Regions from separate parts of the Paenibacillus sp. KACC 21273 genome, predicted to be linked through region 3. Evidence: riboswitches for the same ligand, from Rfam matches in the RefSeq annotation. Region 3 holds a riboswitch; each other region holds the start of a gene.
The links. Region 3 has a riboswitch for S-adenosylmethionine ahead of PQ460_RS04945 (methionine ABC transporter ATP-binding protein). Riboswitches for the same ligand answer to the same signal wherever they lie in the genome.
Positions count from the first base shown of each region.

Region 1 (5,993 bases), 520 kb from region 3:
CCATTCAGGGACATAGAACAATAATAATGTGAAAATACCACAACCTACTCCACCGAACCACATGACGGTCTGTCTCCAACCAAATTTATCACCAATAATACCGAATAATAGATTAAATACGATATTTCCTAAAAAGATCGTTCCCCAGATGTTCAACCATGTACCTGTTGCGATTCCGTATTGTGCCATATGTAATGGTAAAAATACAGGGAATCCGTAAGAACCTACACTATTAATAACCCGTACAATACCGCTTAATCCAACTTTGGGATGGGTTTTGACAATCGTTAATCCTTTACCCAATTCGCGTAACGTTTCACGAGCGTTGCCTGCTTTTTTGGGTAAACGGTCACGATTGATCAACAAAGCAAAAATAGCACCGATTCCAGCAAGCACAACAGCACTCCATAACGTCTGCATATATCCTAGATTTTTGATCGCATAACTGGAATAATATGCACCTAATACAAACATCCCGCCTGAGTAGGCTACCCAGAACCAGCCAATTGCTGTACTTAATTTGTGCTCAGGACTACGATAAGTTACCCATGTTAAAAAAGAATAAGCAAACAATGGATACCCAAATCCTTTAACCGCATACGTTAATAACATAATAGGATAATTTAGATCGGTTATACCAAAAGCGATAAAAGCAGATGTACCGATTACATAAGCGATAAATCCAATGAACATTGATTTTTTGGCTCCAAATGCTTCTAAAAATACGCCAGAAAACCATGATGCAATTGCTAGTGTAATACCATATACCGTAAATAAAAGACTGGCATCCTGCACGCTAAGCCCTCGTTCTACCAGATAAGGGCTTAACCAACCTGCTTCTAATCCATCTCCCATCATAAAAATCAATACTCCGAGATATCCCCATACTAATGTTTTGGGAATCCCTATACGATCTAATACGTTCATGACATCCACTCCTTTTTCAACTTTACTGGTAAGCTACTGTTCTCAAATACTACTTTCAGATGAAGAAGTCGTTGTCGCAGACTCCGCTAATTGTAATTGTGCAAAAAAGAGCTGCGCCTTATGCCATTGTTGGTAATCTTTTTGCAATGCCTCAGAAGATTGTGGTTGAAATGTAGTGATCTGTTCTGTCTGAGTAGACTGTATATCCAAAGCTTCATTACAGATATAAGCTGCTCCTACAATCGAAGCATGTTCAAATCCTGTGCGGATACGGATTTCTTTACCTAATAGATCAGCAATACTTTGAATAAGTGTACGGCTCTGTAGTCCTCCTCCACATGCCCAAATATACGGACGATCCAGCAAGACCACCTGTGCCAATTGATCGAAATTCACTTTGATAGAAAAAGCAATCTCGTGTAATGCTGATCTGACAAAATGAGCCCGGCTTAATTGATCTGACAGCGGAGCATCGAATAGAAATCCGCCACGTACCCGCGCATTTTTGGCAGAAGATAAATAAGAACCTAATGCTGCTACACATTGACTTTCTTCCAGTTCATTCATCTCTTGCTCCATCATGGCGTATCCTTCATTGGGATAGAAAATAGATTGCAATTTCTGATAGTTCAGACCGGTGATACCTGGATTCGTTTCGATCAAAAATTGATGTGGTGTTGTATACGCATTAATCCATGCTTTTGCTGATTTATCTGTTGTAAATGTATCTGTAATCTTAGCGATAGGTGTAGTTGTACCGGATACAATAACAATATCTTCTGCTCCTGCACTTGTACTATGGATAGCCAACTGCGTATCCCCGCCACCTACGATAACAGGTGTATCTACAGGCAAGTTCAATTCTGCTGCTGTACCCGATGTTAATGTCCCTAGCACGCTACCTGAAGGTATTAATGAAGGCAACACTATTGGTGCAATGCCAAAGGTGTGACACATTTCTGTAGACCAATCACTATGCTCTACATTATAGAGAAGAGTCTCACATGCTTGAGACGGCTCGTAACTTAACACACCACTAAGCGCATACGTTACCCAATCGCTAATACTGGTAAAACGATTCAATCGTTGATACTGCTGAGAATGACGCTCCCGTAATCCGACTAATTTCATTGCTGAAAATAAAGCAGACGGTGTTCTGCCTGTGATCGGATAAATAGAAGTTTGGTCGCTATAGTGTTCTTCCCACTCTCGTCCCCGATTATCAATATTCGGTAATCCTAGATAAGATTCACCTGCTTCATCAATCAGTACGATACCTTGACGCTGACTCGTTGAAGTGACAGCGATAATCTGAATATCAGGAACGTTAGATAGTGCTACTTTAGCAAGCCCTGCAATCTGTTCCCACAGTACTTCCGGTATAAAATGGCGTGCATCCGGATACTGATTGTCATTGTGATACAAAATATCAGCTCGCTCAATCGACAATACGTTACCATTGATATCGACAACAGCTACGCGAGCATTACCGGTACCGATATCAAAGACTAGATAGGCTTGTTGTGTCATCGTTAATATCCTCCAAAATCGCTTTATTATAAAGTACTTTCACTGCGGTATTATGATACTCAAACCACTCTATGAGTGCTGTATTCATAATTTCTACATGATGATCTTCAACTTCATAAGTGGCACCTGCTAAATGTGGAATTGCTAAAACATTTGGCAATGAAATCAGTTCATAATCTTTAGGAAGTGGCGGTTCTTGATCAAACACATCGATAATCGCTCCACGAATCTGATTTTGTTGTAATTGTTCAACCAGTGCATGATGATCTACCACTACAGAACGGGCAGTATTCACAAAAATGGCGTCTTTTTTCATTGATTGCAATAATTCTGTACCTATTAATCCTTTGGTATCTTCGGTTACAGGTAAATGAATCGATACAATATCGCTTGTAGCAAATAACTCGGCTAACGATACTTTTTGATCACGCGGGTCAGGGCTGGTTACATAGGGATCGTAATAACGAATATCACAAGGGAAGCTACGTAGTATGCCTGCTGTACGCTGGGCTACAGCTCCAAAACCAACCATACCGACTGTTTTGCCAGCCAGTTCATTACCTTTAAACTTGAGATAAGCAGTTAAGCTACCACTTTGCCATTCTCCTGCTTCTAGCCATTGACTGGATGAAATAATACTGCGTAAAAAGGTAATTAGACTACCAACTACCATTTCAGCTACAGCTTGTGCATTACGTGCTGGCGTATAGAAAACAGGAATACGACGATCTGTAGCCACAGGTACATCTACATTAGAAGGAGTTCCTCGACAGACACCGATAAATTGCAATTGAGGTACAGCTTTAATTACCTTTTCAGTAATTTGATCTAATTCTGCAATAATGGCGTTTGCTCCGGTTGCTTGTAATAAAGAGATTAATTCCTCTTCTTGATAAGCTTGCCCATGATCTTTCCAGCAACGGTAAATGACTTCTCCAAACGTATCTGCTAGTTGTTGACGACCTTGCTCATGATAAGGGGCGGTAATTAATATTTTCATTATTCAATCTCCTTTGGTACACTTAGGTGCAGTGTTATTTAAGTGAAGCTTTAAAGTAAGAAAGTGACTTGATATAGTGAGTTCTTGGTTTGCTACTAATAACGTCATTATTTGACAATATAATCAACTGAGTCAACGACAATATACAAAAAACCTCTTTCCCACATCAAGGAAAGAGGTTCGCTATCTATTCATTATAATATTCAAATCATACGAATAAAATAATGCAATAATTCATCCTGCTTTCCTATCTCCCAAGCGATTCAAGCTTGCTGGAATTGGCACGTTTTTGCCGAGGTTTCGTAGGGCCAGTCCCTCCACCTCTCTGGATAGAAAATCTAATGTATGTAGTTGTCGAAAAAAACTTGCAAATCGATATCAGACACGATAAGGTATAAAACATCTAAATTTGTCGAATTCGAAATAATTTTCTTTATTCTAATTAAACCTAGTAAAAAAGTCAACATTAAATCTAAAATTTGATTTATGATAGTTTATAACGTATTCAAAGTCTATTTCTGCCATTATTAAGGTATGGGTATTACGAAAGGAGCATGATGTATGTCTAGTTATGTTGATCAACAAGATGGAGTATTTCCTTCAGTCTGCTCGCTCGATTGTCCTGATCAGTGCGGACTGCTTGTTCATAAAGAAAAAGGTAAAATCATCAAAATTGCTGGAGATCCTAATCATCCTGTTACCAAAGGGAACATCTGTAACAAAGTTCGTAATATGACAGAACGTATCTATGATACCAAGCGTCTAACTACTCCACTCAAGCGGATTGGAGCAAAAGGAGAAGGTCTTTTTGAACCTATTTCATGGGAAGAAGCGATTACTACAATTACTTCCAAATGGAAAACATTAATATCCACTTCTGGCCCTGAAAGTATTCTCCCGTATAGCTTCTATGGCAATATGGGCAATCTATCCGCAGAAGGGATGGATCGCCGCTTTTTCCACCGGATGGGGGCGAGTCTTTTAGAGCGTACCATTTGCACAGCCGCTGGTTCAGCAGGTTATAAATATACAATGGGTGGCAGTATTGGTACCGATCCTGAAGATACGGTAGATACACAGTTATTTATTTTCTGGGGTATTAATGCAGTTAGCACTAATATGCATCAAGTGACTTTAGCGCAGCAAGCTCGCAAAAAAGGCGCTAAAGTTATTGTGATCGATGTGCATAAAAATCAAACTGGACGATCTGCAGATTGGTTTATTCCGATTTTGCCAGGAACAGATAGCGCACTCGCTTTAGGGATGATGCATATTTTATTTGCTGAAGATAAAGTGAATGAGGATTTTATGAAGCAATATACAGTAGGGCACGAACAATTGCGTGAGCATGTAAAGCAATACGACCCTGCCACTGTATCCACAATTACAGGCGTACCTGTCGATGATCTATATCAATTAGCTCGTATGTATGGCAATGCTAGCCCTGCTCTGATTCGTATCGGAAATGGTCTACAACATCATGATAACGGCGGTATGAATGTACGTACGATTGCTTGCCTACCTGCTATCACAGGACAATGGTTAGTACGCGGTGGCGGTGCTATTAAGTCTAATACGTTCCAGCTAACATTTAATGAAAATGCGTTACAACGTCCAGACTTATTGGCTAATCGCAACACTCGTTCTTTTAATATGAATCAATTGGGACGGGTATTATTAGAGGAGTCTGAACCTGTGCAATCGCTATATGTGTACAATTCTAATCCAGCAGTTGTGACTCCAGAAGCTACGCTTGTCAGACAAGGATTAGCACGAGACGATTTGTTTACTGTTGTGCACGATCTCTTTTTAACTGAAACAGCTAAATATGCAGATATCGTTTTGCCAGCAACATCTGCTTTTGAAAATACCGATTTCTATGCTTCGTACTGGCATCATTATATGCAGATTCAACAACCAGTTGTTGCTCCATATGGTGAAAGCAAATCCAATACCGAAGTATTTCGTTTGCTTGCTAAGGCAATGGGCTATGAAGATCAAGCATTACAAGATAGTGATGAACAGTTAATTCGGCAAGCGCTGGATCATCCTGCTAATCCGGCACTGAAAAATATTACGTATGATTCATTAGTTCAGCATCAATATGTCAAAGCAGATCGACAATATATTTTCCCGGATCGTCTGCCTACACCAAGTGGCAAAATTGAACTATATTCAGCCGATATGGAGCGTGATGGATTACCGCCATTACCAACCTATACACCACTTCGAGAACAAGGAACGCATCCTTATATTTTTGTACCGGGACCGAATCATAACTTTTTGAATTCAACCTTTTCCAATAATGCCAAACATATCGGTCTTGAAAAAACACCGAAGCTGTTTATGAATACAATCGATGCACAAAATGCTGGTATTGAAGATGGCGACTGGGTAACCGTATGGAATGAACGAGGGTCTTGTGAACTGCTTGCTACTGTAGGTGAACATGTATTGCCAGGCGTTGTCGTCAGCCAGGGGCTATGGGCAGACACTGACAATCAGCAAGCTACCCATCTAGTTAATGCACTCACGT
Region 1 is NZ_CP117876.1:1,577,437-1,583,429, reverse strand. It holds gene PQ460_RS07280 (MFS transporter) at 1-927, opposite strand, end outside; gene PQ460_RS07275 (FGGY-family carbohydrate kinase) at 970-2,457, opposite strand; gene PQ460_RS07270 (2-hydroxyacid dehydrogenase) at 2,429-3,457, opposite strand; SAM riboswitch class I at 3,702-3,793, opposite strand; gene PQ460_RS07265 (molybdopterin oxidoreductase family protein) at 4,019-5,993, shown strand, end outside.
Region 1: another riboswitch for S-adenosylmethionine. It lies ahead of PQ460_RS07270 (2-hydroxyacid dehydrogenase); the one in region 3 lies ahead of PQ460_RS04945 (methionine ABC transporter ATP-binding protein).

Region 2 (5,993 bases), 2.5 Mb from region 3:
TTTATCGAATCGGCACGTATGGATCTGGATGATATTCATGGTAATGTCAAAGACGGTATCCATGCTGCATCAATGGCAGGTAGCTGGTTAACGATTATTGGTGGATTTGCAGGTATGCGTCAATATGACGGTCGATTACACTTTGAACCGAAATTACCGCCAAGCTGGACAGAGTACTCGTTCCGGGTACAATTTCAAGATCGCCTTGTCAATGTAAATGTAGAAGGCAACAAAACAACATACAGTCTTGTTCGCGGAGAACCGTTAACGATAGAACATTATGGACAAGAATATGTAGTTGCAATGACACAGCCACTTGAAGCAAACAATCGTGATCTGTGTGCAATAGTATTCGGCTTGGAAGGTGTAGTTATTCCGGTTATTGATGAAGAATCAGAAACGATTGAATCCGCAGAATTGTTGCCAGGTGTAGAAGATTTACTACAACATTTTGCCGATCATAATATCGCTGTTGTTTTGGCATCTCACCGTAGTGATGCAGAAGAAGTGGTAGAAAAATTGGGAGTACGACAATATTTCAACCGCATCATTACATCAGATGATGTAGAGTTCAGTAAGCCTGATCCTGAAATATTTATCAAAGCAGCTAACGCAGTCAATATTCATCCTTATCACACGATGGTTATTGAAGATTCTACCGAATCGATCCAATCTGCCCGTCAAATCGGGATGAAAACGATCGCTGTAAGTTCACTAACCCGAATCGATAGTGCACACTTTACAGTACCCGGCTTAGATGGACTAAACCTAGAAACCATGATCCGCTGGATGCAACTTCCTTGATTAAGCGCTTGGCACCATAAGCGCGACCAGTGAAATAAAAAAATGATTTTTGCATCAGCAAAATATCTTACATTAAGCGCTTGGCACCACAAGCGCGACCCGTAAAATAAGAAAGTGATTTTTGCTTAGCAAAATATCTTACCATCAGCGCTTGGCAGTATAAGCGCGACCAAGTGAAATCAAAAAAGCTGTCCTTGTTCATCAATTGACGATGAATAAGGGCAGCTTTAATCTTTTCAGATCCAATCTTTTTTGCGGAAAGTGAAAAACATAGTCAAACCTAGCGTAATCATAATCCCGATTACCAGTGGATAACCGAAACGCCAATGCAATTCAGGCATATCTTCAAAGTTCATTCCATAAATACCTGTAATTACAGTCAACGGCATAAATATCGTTGTGATCGCTGTAAATACACGCATGATTTCATTCGCACGATTAGAGATACTGGACTGATAAGCTTCTCGTAAGTTACCCATCAGATCGCGGAATGTATCAAACATCTCAGATACTTTTACCGCATTCTCGTACACGTCACTGAAATATTTTTGCAATTGATCATCGATCAAACGGAGGTCTTTTTTATTCAATGTATTGATGACTTCACGCTGAGGTCCCAATACACGTTTGAGCCACAAAATTTCGCCACGCAAACCGATAATTTCGTTCAAATGCGATTTTTTGGTATGCATCAATATATTTTCTTCCAGTAGTTCGATCTGATCTTCGATCCGGTCACCGACAGCGAAGTAATTATCAACGACAAGGTCAATTAACAAATACATGAATTTATCAGCGCGACTCACTTCTTCTTCCCATAAAATCGGTTTGAGAACACGCAATTCATTAATTTTCTGCTTGGTCACTGTAATAATATAATGCCGTCCTAGAAAAATATTCAAGGCGCGCAAAAAAATCTCTTCGTTATCAAAACGAATACTGTTGACTACAATAAAATAATGACTTTCATAAATTTCGATCTTAGGACGCTGTTCTTCCTCACTCAAACAATCTTCTACAGCCAGATCATGAAGCATAAAAAGTGGTTGTAATTCGATCAAATCTTCCAAATCTGCGTCGATCCAATAAAATCCTTCTTCAGGTGCTACCAGTGTGTCGGTAATATTTTCTACTGGAGTAAATGCTCCAGCATTGACGTGCCGAACTTTCATTGTGTTCTACTCCTTTATTATGAAATGAGCAGGGAAAGAAGCGGCAACCGCACACTTGTTTACAAAGCTTCGCTATAATTTATGAAAAACGGAGAAGATTTTTCAATAATGGCGCGTTACTCCAGTGCCCTATGGTTGTCGTTTGTTTCCTGCAATTTGTCCATCCGTCCTGCTGCCAACTGGGCCTCGGGTCGCCTTCCATTTTGAAATTCACCTCTTTGTGATTTAGATATTTATGAAAACTATGAAAAAACGTCAAATACTTGTTAAGTATACCGTGGTCGTGGAAGCCTTTCAAGCTTAAATAAGAAACCTCTTTTGAAATCAACCAATATAGTTACCAACAACTTATTTATCGGTTCAATCTAATACATTTTTCACAGCACTTGACGGCAGACCGTAGAATAGTATAAATTATGGTATAAGAAAAGTATCAAAACATGTTATTTTAAATTGAATAAGCAAATCTTATCAAGAGCAGGTGGAGGGACTAGCCCGATGAAACCCGGCAACCGGCGGTATAACCGCACGGTGCTAATTCTTGCAGAGATATAAGTTGATGTATCATTCTAGACTTAATATCTGCTGACAGATGAGAGAGGCGTCTATTATATACGCGAACATATCGCAAATGACCTTTCTCAAGTATCAGGAGAAAGGTCATTTTTGTATATACTTATAATGAACCTTTCTCCTGAAATGATAAGAAATACACACATCCAAGGAGTGAACGAACATGCCAATTAAGATTCCGGATAGCTTACCTGCCAAAGAAGTATTAACTGGAGAAAATATTTTCGTAATGGATGATAGCCAAGCATTTCAACAGGATATTCGTCCATTGCGAATTGCTATATTGAACTTGATGCCTACTAAAGAAACAACCGAAACGCAGTTACTACGCTTACTCGGAAATAGCCCGCTTCAAATTGATATCTATTTGCTACATGCACAATCCCATACTTCCAAAAATACATCGACTGAATATTTGAACTTATTTTATAAAACATTTGAAGAAGTCAAACATCTGCGCTTTGATGGTCTGGTTGTGACAGGCGCTCCTGTAGAAACAATGGACTTTGAAGATGTGAACTATTGGGAAGAGATTCAAGGGATTTTTGATTGGAGTAAAAAGAATGTCACTTCAACCATGCATATCTGTTGGGCTTCACAAGCAGGGCTTTACCATCATTTCGGTGTTCCCAAAGTCGATTTGCCTGAAAAGTGTTTTGGTGTATTCCCACATACATTAAATAAAGAAAATGTAAAATTGTTACGAGGATTTGATGAGTTGTACTTTGCGCCTCATTCCCGTCATACCGAAGTACGTCATGAAGATATTGCCAAGATTCCTGAACTGGAAATTTTATCAGAATCGGAAGAAGCAGGAGTATATCTAGCCGCTACCAAAGATGGCAGTCAGATTTTTGTAACAGGGCATTCTGAATATGATCCATTGTCACTGAAATGGGAATATGAACGTGATATCGCTAAAGGAATGGATGTCGCACCGCCCAAAAATTATTTTCCTAATAATGATCCATCGCGCACACCACCTTCTACATGGCGTGCTCATGCCAACTTATTATTTTCCAACTGGCTAAACTATTATGTATACCAAGAAACACCATATGATTTGGAAAGTGCCAAAGCTGAAGCAGGTAATTACTGTATCTAATTTGAGATCAACCCAATCGATTGTTATTTCAGAGGAGGAATTATAGTATGACGGATCATCATTCAAGCGAACGAACTCTTAACATTGAAAGCAAATTGGCACAGATCGGTTCGATTAATGAACCGGTAACAGGGGCAGTTAATTTTCCGATTTATCAATCAACTGCCTTCCGTCATCCCGCTCTTGGTAAAAGTACAGGCTTTGATTATATTCGTACAACCAATCCAACTCGCGCTGTACTAGAACAAGCGGCGGCAGCATTAGAATCAGCAGATGCAGGATTTGCCTGTAGTTCCGGTATGGCTGCTTTACAGACCATTTTTGCGCTTTTCGGTCAGGGAGATCATCTGATCGTATCGCTTGATCTGTATGGTGGCACATACCGTCTGTTGGAGCGTATTTTATCCAAATTTGGAGTAACTGCTTCTTATGTAGATACCAATGATCTAGAAGCGTTAGAAAAAATAGTTCAACCAAATACCAAAGCTGTATTTATCGAGACGCCAACTAATCCGTTAATGATGGTTACCGATATCAAAGCTGTAGCTACTTGGGCAAAAAGCCATCAGTTGCTGACGATTGTTGATAATACGCTGTTGACTCCTTTTTTCCAGCGTCCGATCGAACTGGGAGCAGATATTGTGATTCACAGTGCTACCAAATATCTAGGTGGACATAATGATGTGTTAGCAGGATTGATTATGACCAAAGGGGAAGAATTATCCGCTGAAATGGCTTTTCTGCACAATTCTATCGGAGCCGTATTGTCCCCAACCGATTCGTATCAATTAATGCGTGGAATGAAAACATTGGCATTGCGGATGGAGCGTCATGAATATAATGCTACAGCAATGGCGAAGCATTTAGTAGATCATCCGCAGATTGCAGAAGTGTTCTATCCTGCACTACCGGATCATCCGGGATATGATGTCCAAAATCGCCAATCTAGCGGAAATACAGGTATCTTTTCGTTTAAAGTGAAAGATGCGCGTTATATTGAACCGATTTTGCGTAGTATTCAATTGATTGCTTTTGCTGAAAGTCTAGGTGGCGTTGAATCGTTAATGACGTACCCAACGGTACAGACACATGCAGATATTCCAACTGAAATTCGTGAAGCGATTGGTGTGGATGATCGTCTATTGCGCTTTTCTGTAGGGATTGAGCATATTGATGATCTGATCGCTGATCTTGATCAAGCGCTGGAAGTAGCACGCCTTGAAGTAGAAGGAGCGTGATCGATAATGACTTATTCTTCAGATCGTCAAGCTTCACGCAAAATAGATACCAAACTGATTCACTTTGGTGCTGAAATCGACAAAACAACAGGTGCATCCAGTGTGCCGATCTATCAAGCGTCTACTTTTCATCAAGAAGATATCTCGAATCCACCACTTCATGATTATAGTCGTTCAGGCAATCCAACCCGTCAAGCGTTAGAAGATTATATTGCTTTGTTAGAAGGCGGAGCTTCAGGATATGCTTTTGCTTCAGGAATGGCGGCGATTTCTACTGCCTTTCTGATTCTATCCGCAGGTGATCATGTGATCGTGACTGAAGATGTGTACGGTGGTACATATCGTTTTCTGACTACTGTATTGAATCGAATGAATATCGAGATTAGCTTTGTAGATATGACCGATCTGGATCAAGTGAAAAATGCGCTTCGTTCCAATACAAGAGCTGTCTATATGGAGACACCATCGAATCCAACGCTCAAAATTACAGATATCGGCGCAGTGACCGCTTGGGCGAAAGAACATCATCTACTTACTATGGTAGATAATACGTTTATGACTCCTTATTATCAGCGTCCGATCGAAATGGGCGTCGATATTGTGTTGCACAGTGCGACCAAATTTCTAGGTGGACATAGTGATGTACTGGCAGGATTAGCGGTTGCACGTACCCCTGAGATTGGTGCTCAACTCAAGCATTTACAAAATGGACTGGGAACGGTACTTGGCCCTCAAGATTGCTGGTTACTTATTCGGGGAATGAAGACTCTTGCAGCTAGAATGAATCATTCTGAAAAAAGTACTGCCAAATTAGCAGACTGGCTGAGTCAACGTGATGATATTACAGCATTATATTATCCGGGATTAGCCAATCATCCAGGAGCCACCATTCATGCGGCTCAATCGTCAGGTGCAGGTTCTGTGCTTTCCTTTGATGTTGGTTCAGGACAGCGTGCCAAAAAAGTATTGGATCGAGTGCAATTGCCTTTAGTGGCTGTAAGTCTAGGAGCAGTCGAAAGTATTTTATCGTATCCAGCCACAATGTCTCATGCCGCTATGGGTGAAGGCGTACGTAAAGAACGTGGAATTACCGATGGATTG
Region 2 is NZ_CP117876.1:3,870,176-3,876,168, reverse strand. It holds gene PQ460_RS16995 (HAD-IA family hydrolase) at 1-804, shown strand, start outside; gene corA (magnesium/cobalt transporter CorA) at 1,041-1,976, opposite strand; SAM riboswitch class I at 2,442-2,575, shown strand; gene metA (homoserine O-acetyltransferase MetA) at 2,713-3,654, shown strand; gene PQ460_RS16980 (aminotransferase class I/II-fold pyridoxal phosphate-dependent enzyme) at 3,702-4,892, shown strand; gene PQ460_RS16975 (trans-sulfuration enzyme family protein) at 4,899-5,993, shown strand, end outside.
Region 2: another riboswitch for S-adenosylmethionine. It lies ahead of metA (homoserine O-acetyltransferase MetA); the one in region 3 lies ahead of PQ460_RS04945 (methionine ABC transporter ATP-binding protein).

Region 3 (5,993 bases):
TTTGTATTTGATCACAAATCATAACTTTAGCTATAACCTTATTTTTATTTGTATATTTTAATTAAAATGCTGGGATTACAGCACCATTGTACGTATCTTCAATGAATTTTTTAACATCATCAGATGTTAAAGCTTTTTTCAATTTTTCGATAGCTGCATCATTTTGGTTGTCTTCACGAGTAACTAAATAGTTAGCATATGGTGCGCTACTTGTTTCAGTCAACAATGCCGATTTAGGATCGATTTTAGCTTCTAATACATAGTTCATGTTGATCATACCCATATCTACTTGACCCAATTGTCTAGTGATAAAAGCTGCATCCATCGGTGTAAATTTAAAGTTTTTAGGATTAGCTGTAATATCTTTTACAGAAGAAGTAATATTTGTTTTGTCTTTCAATTCAATCAATCCATTGTTAGCAAGCAAAATCAAAGCGCGTGCTCCGTTAGATACTTCGTTTGGAATCGCAATATTTGCACCGTCTGGTAACTCATCGATTGATTTATATTTTGTAGAATATGCACCGAAAGGCTCGATGTGTACAGGTTGTACAGCTTTTAAAGTCATACCACGAGATTTGTTTTGCTCTTCAAGGTAAGGCAATGTTTGGAAGTAGTTTGCATCTAACTGTTTGCCGTTCAATTGAACGTTAGGTTGAATATAATCTGTAAATTCGACAACTTGTAAATTTACGCCTTCTTTAGCAAGTGCAGGTTGAATATGTTTTAAGATTTCAGCGTGAGGTACAGCTGTTGCGCCTACTTTCAACGTTACGGTTTCTGCTCCGCCTTCTGTTGTTCCTGTTGCTGCTGTGTTGTCTGCTGCTTTGTTACCGCAAGCAGATACGATAGCAACCAACATAATACTTAGCAAAATCAAAGTCCATTTTTTCATCTTCTTTACCCCTTTATTGGTTTTGGATTGGTATACGTATATGATACAAATGCTGAATATTCGTGATTATCTATTATCATATAAATATTCAGCAGAATAACTACTCTGTGTTCAATCTCTTTTGTATTACCGATTATCTTCTAGAAAAATGAACCACTAGACGATCACCAAGCATTTGTAGAATTTGAACAATAATAACCATAATGACTACAGCCACTAGCATAATCGCTGTATCATAGCGATAATAACCATAGTTGATTGCAAGTGTTCCAAGTCCTCCTGCACCAATCATCCCTGCCATCGCTGTATTAGAGACTAGCGCAACAACAGTAACGGTTAACCCTGCTAATAGCCCTGGCATTGCTTCACGTACAAGTACGCGCGTTATAATCTGCCACAACGAAGCTCCCATCGCATTCGCTGCTTCAATCACACCACGATCGACTTCACGAAGTGCAGTTTCGACCAATCTAGCAAAAAACGGTGCGGCAGCAATAACTAATGGTGGGATCGTTCCAAGTACACCAATCGTTGTTCCTACTAGAATTTGCGTTAATGGTAAGATCGCCACAATCAGTATAATAAATGGAACCGAACGCAAAATATTAACGATAAACGCGATGACTGCATAGAAATAACGCACCCATGCTACAGTAGAACGCCCTGTAATAAATAACAAAATGCCTAATGGCAATCCTAGAATTAATGTAAATAATCCAGAAGCGCCTACCATTTTGAGTGTATCTAAGGTCGCTGTACCAAATTCATTCCAATCAATTTGTGAGAAATCCAATTCACCCATCAGTTGATCACCTCCACATCGAGACCTTCAGCGGTCAATCCATCGAGTGTACGCTTAATGTCTCCTTCTGTTCCTTCAAAGCGAACAATCAACTGTCCATAAGGTACATTTTTTAACGTTGAAATCGTTCCTTGCAAAATAGCAAAATCGACTCCAGTTTGACGTACCGTTTGCGAAAGGATCGATTCATACGTTTTATCTCCCAAGAAAGACACTTTGACAGTCAATGAATTAGGAACATTTGGTGCTGTCCACGAAGTAATTAGTAATTCAGCATTATTAGACTCATTTAAAATAAAATCACGTGTCACTTCATGCTGTGGCTTCAAAAAGACATTTGTTACAGGCCCTTGTTCTACAATACCGCCCCGATGAATAACAGCTACTTTATCACAAATGCTCTGAATGACATGCATTTCATGAGTGATTAAGATGATTGTTAAATTAAAGCGCTCATTGATATCGACCAGCAATTTTAAAATCGAATTTGTAGTCTGAGGATCAAGAGCAGATGTCGCTTCATCACAAAGCAATACATCAGGGTCGCTAGCTAGTGACCGAGCAATACCGACACGCTGCTTTTGTCCACCTGATAATTGAGCAGGATATTTATTGGCATGTTGTTCCAGTCCAACTAGAGCGAGCAATTCTTTCACTTTTTCTTTGATGTTGCGTTCCGGTGTTTTGACTAAGCGCAAAGGAAAAGCGATATTCTCATATACTGTCGCTGAAGATAATAGATTGAAGTGTTGAAAAATCATACCTATTTTGCGTCGTCTTGCTTGTAAGCGCGCTTTGTTCAGCTTGGTCATTTCCACACCATCGATCCAGACTTCACCAGAGGTTGGACGTTCTAGTAAATTAATACATCGAATCAATGTACTTTTACCTGCACCGGAGTGACCGATAACGCCGAAAATCTCGCCTTTGTCTATTTTCAAATCTATACCGCTTAACGCAGGGCTTAGATTTTTCCCTTTACCATACGTTTTAGTAATACTTTTTAATTCAATCACAGATAGGTGCTCCTTCCTTGTACTTCTTCATTCCTGCATTCATATTACATTAATCATATATAAACCATCGAATAAGTCGGATATATTCTCGCTATCATATATGTCGGTATTCACTTCTCTCTTCTTTATACAAAAAAAGAACCCTTTCGCAGAAAAGGGTTCTCTATTATTAGAGATACTTCCTTCTCATCTGCCAAAATCGCCATGTACCAATTGCACACGCCATTTTGAAGGAATTAGCACCATGACATTTTGGAAAACTACGTAATAGCTATTCCAAAATCGGTTGCCGGGTTTCATCGGGCCAGTCCCTCCACCACTCTCGATAAGAAAATATGAAAAATTCGAATGAAAATGAAAATCTTTTCTCAGTATAGTGAACTTCACACTCTTTGTCAAAGCAAAAATGAATATTTCCTAAGGAAATTAGAAATTTTTCATCAATTGTTCATCTGACGTAATCTATTGGATGTATATTCACTTTTTATTGCTGTCTAAATAGATCATACGGTTATACATTTTGCCCTAATTTGCCACGTGTACCACGACTTAATTGCCATACACGCACACTCATATAACATAACACACCGAACAAAATCTGAATCAACAACGTATGCAACATACTGGAGAAGAAATACCACTCTGGTATTTTCATTGTTACAATATTCAACATACCACTTAGAATCTGCATGATGATAAATACGATCGCAGTCACTCCAAGCTTACGAATACCTGGATTATACGGATGACGACGGTAGGCATAATGTGCTAGCACTGCAATAACGATTAACAGACTATAAGCGGCTACGCGATGGAAAAATGCTACCGCTACCCCACCGGATAATTCAGGTAAGATAGAACCATTACATAGTAATACGCCAGAACACCCACCTCTAGAATCGGTATGTGTGACAAAGGCTCCTGTATATACCACCATGTATGTGTAGATAGTTGCGAACCATGTTAGATTACGCATTCCTTTACTCACCGGTGGTTCATCTGGAATTGGCAAATCACCTTTTTGCTGATCCATCCGCCTTGCACCAAGCGCCATCATCGACGAACTAGCAAAAGCGATCATTGCAAATCCGAAATGTAGTGCCATGATTGGAGCAGATTGTGAAAATACAACTGCTAATGCACCCATAACGGCTTGTACCAAAACAAATAGCAATGTTAACGATGCATATACTTTAAGCTCACGATGCTTATTAAAAAAGATAAATCCGATAAAAGAAAATAATGCTGTTAAGCCTGCCAGAGCACTAATAGCTCGATGCGAATACTCAATCAATGAAGAAATCGTATACGCAGGTACAAATTGGCCATGACATAACGGCCATTCATTTCCGCAACCGAGTCCTGAACCTGATTTGGTTACTACAAGTCCTCCCATGGTTGCTAAAAACATAACAACACAGGTGACAAAGCTCAACCATTTTAGATGTGTAGTTGTTATTCTGAACTTTCTTGCCATTTAGAGAATCACCCGCTATTTTATATGATAGTTACACAATGTTTATGTTCTACTTTAGTATACCTGATTGCAAAATAGACGGAACCACTGGATTGTGACAAAAAATGATCAATCCTTGTATTATGGCAGAACCGTGTCGACAAACAAATGATATTTCACATAGTAAAAAAACCACCCTTTATAAAAAAGGTGGTTAGTAAGCATTTATTTATACATTCTTTTTATTCCGCTGTTGATGTAGCTAATGTCTCATAGACAGCAACAGCGCGATCCAAAAACTGCTCGATTTCTTCGCGAGATTTGCGCGCTTTGTTGACGAAACGTACTAATTCTTTGCCGTTCGCATAAGCTACAAAGCTAGGGATACCCAAGATGTTCTGTTCTTGACTCACATCGCCTGTTGCTTCTACATCTACCTCTACAAGCGTTAGACGATCTGCATACTGACTTTCTACTTCAGGCATAAATGGATCAATATATCGGCAATCTCCACACCAATCTGCTTTGAACACAGCGACAGTTAATTGCGAAGAGTGAGTAACGGTAGTGAAATCTTCTTTACTATTAATCAATTGCATTATGCTATTCCTCCTAATTCTTTTGTAGACGCATCAATGGACGGAAAACTTTACGCAATACTTTTGGATAAGAATCCAGTTCATTCGCTCGAACGACTCTTAGCAGAACAAGCATAACAGGATATACCAATAATATCGCTATTCCTACCATACAACAACCGATAAAAAATGCAACCCGTTCATTCATATAAGCCGTTAATAGAATGCCGACCTGGTTCAGCAGTAGACCAATTCCACCTAATACCACCACAGTCACAATAAATCCGACCCAACGGTTGCCTAATACAGAGAAAGTTACGATTTGGCGCAATGAACGAATATTCATCCATGTAATGGTGATAAAACATAAAGCTGTTCCTGCAATAATACCGTAGATTCCAATAAACGGAGCTAACGCAAAACTAGCAACTAATTTGACCACAATACCGATCATGACATGTACCATCGATAAATTCGCTTTGTTGATCCCGATTAACATAGAATTGGTCGTCATCATCGTAATCTGAAAAATCGTACCCAGTGTCAAAGCAGCAATAATACCTGCACCTTCTTGCGTACTAAATAATAATCCATTGACTGAATATGCTGCGGTACTGAAAATCAAAACAATTGGAACACCTGTAAGTACAGAAATTCGTAATGCTAATGTAATTTGATTTTTCAAATGTTCCATTTTGCGACTAGCAAATGCTGCTGAAATAATAGGAATAAGCGATTGACTGAGTGCGATAGCTAAGATCGGTGGAATACCTGCTACACTTTGCGCTCTAGCTCCCAAAATCGCCAGCACATTTGTAGCCATCGCATCTCCTAATTGCCCAATCAATAAAGGTTTGACCAATATACTATCGATAAAATAAACGGCTGGAATCGTTAATGAAGATAGTACGATAGGAATCGATAATTTAAAAATATCACCATAAATTTGCGTTAATGGAATGACTGCATGATCTTTGTCTGATTTAGCATCTATACCTTCTAATTTATCTTGTTTACGCATTTTGACAGCATAATAGATCATTACTGCAAATGCACCTATACTACCAAGCACACTACCAAAAGAAGCACCGGCAGAAGCTTCTACACCACCATATCCTAACTGCAAAATAATATAAGCTAACAAAATAGCTGTAAATACACGTGCGATCTGCTCAACAATTTGAGAGATACCACCCGCAATCATCAAGTTACGTCCCTGAAAATAACCGCGCATCATCGCAATCAT
Region 3 is NZ_CP117876.1:1,058,479-1,064,471, reverse strand. It holds gene PQ460_RS04955 (MetQ/NlpA family ABC transporter substrate-binding protein) at 62-895, opposite strand; gene PQ460_RS04950 (methionine ABC transporter permease) at 1,029-1,697, opposite strand; gene PQ460_RS04945 (methionine ABC transporter ATP-binding protein) at 1,697-2,713, opposite strand; SAM riboswitch class I at 2,897-3,045, opposite strand; gene PQ460_RS04940 (COX15/CtaA family protein) at 3,225-4,190, opposite strand; gene PQ460_RS04935 (thioredoxin family protein) at 4,412-4,768, opposite strand; gene PQ460_RS04930 (putative polysaccharide biosynthesis protein) at 4,782-5,993, opposite strand, start outside.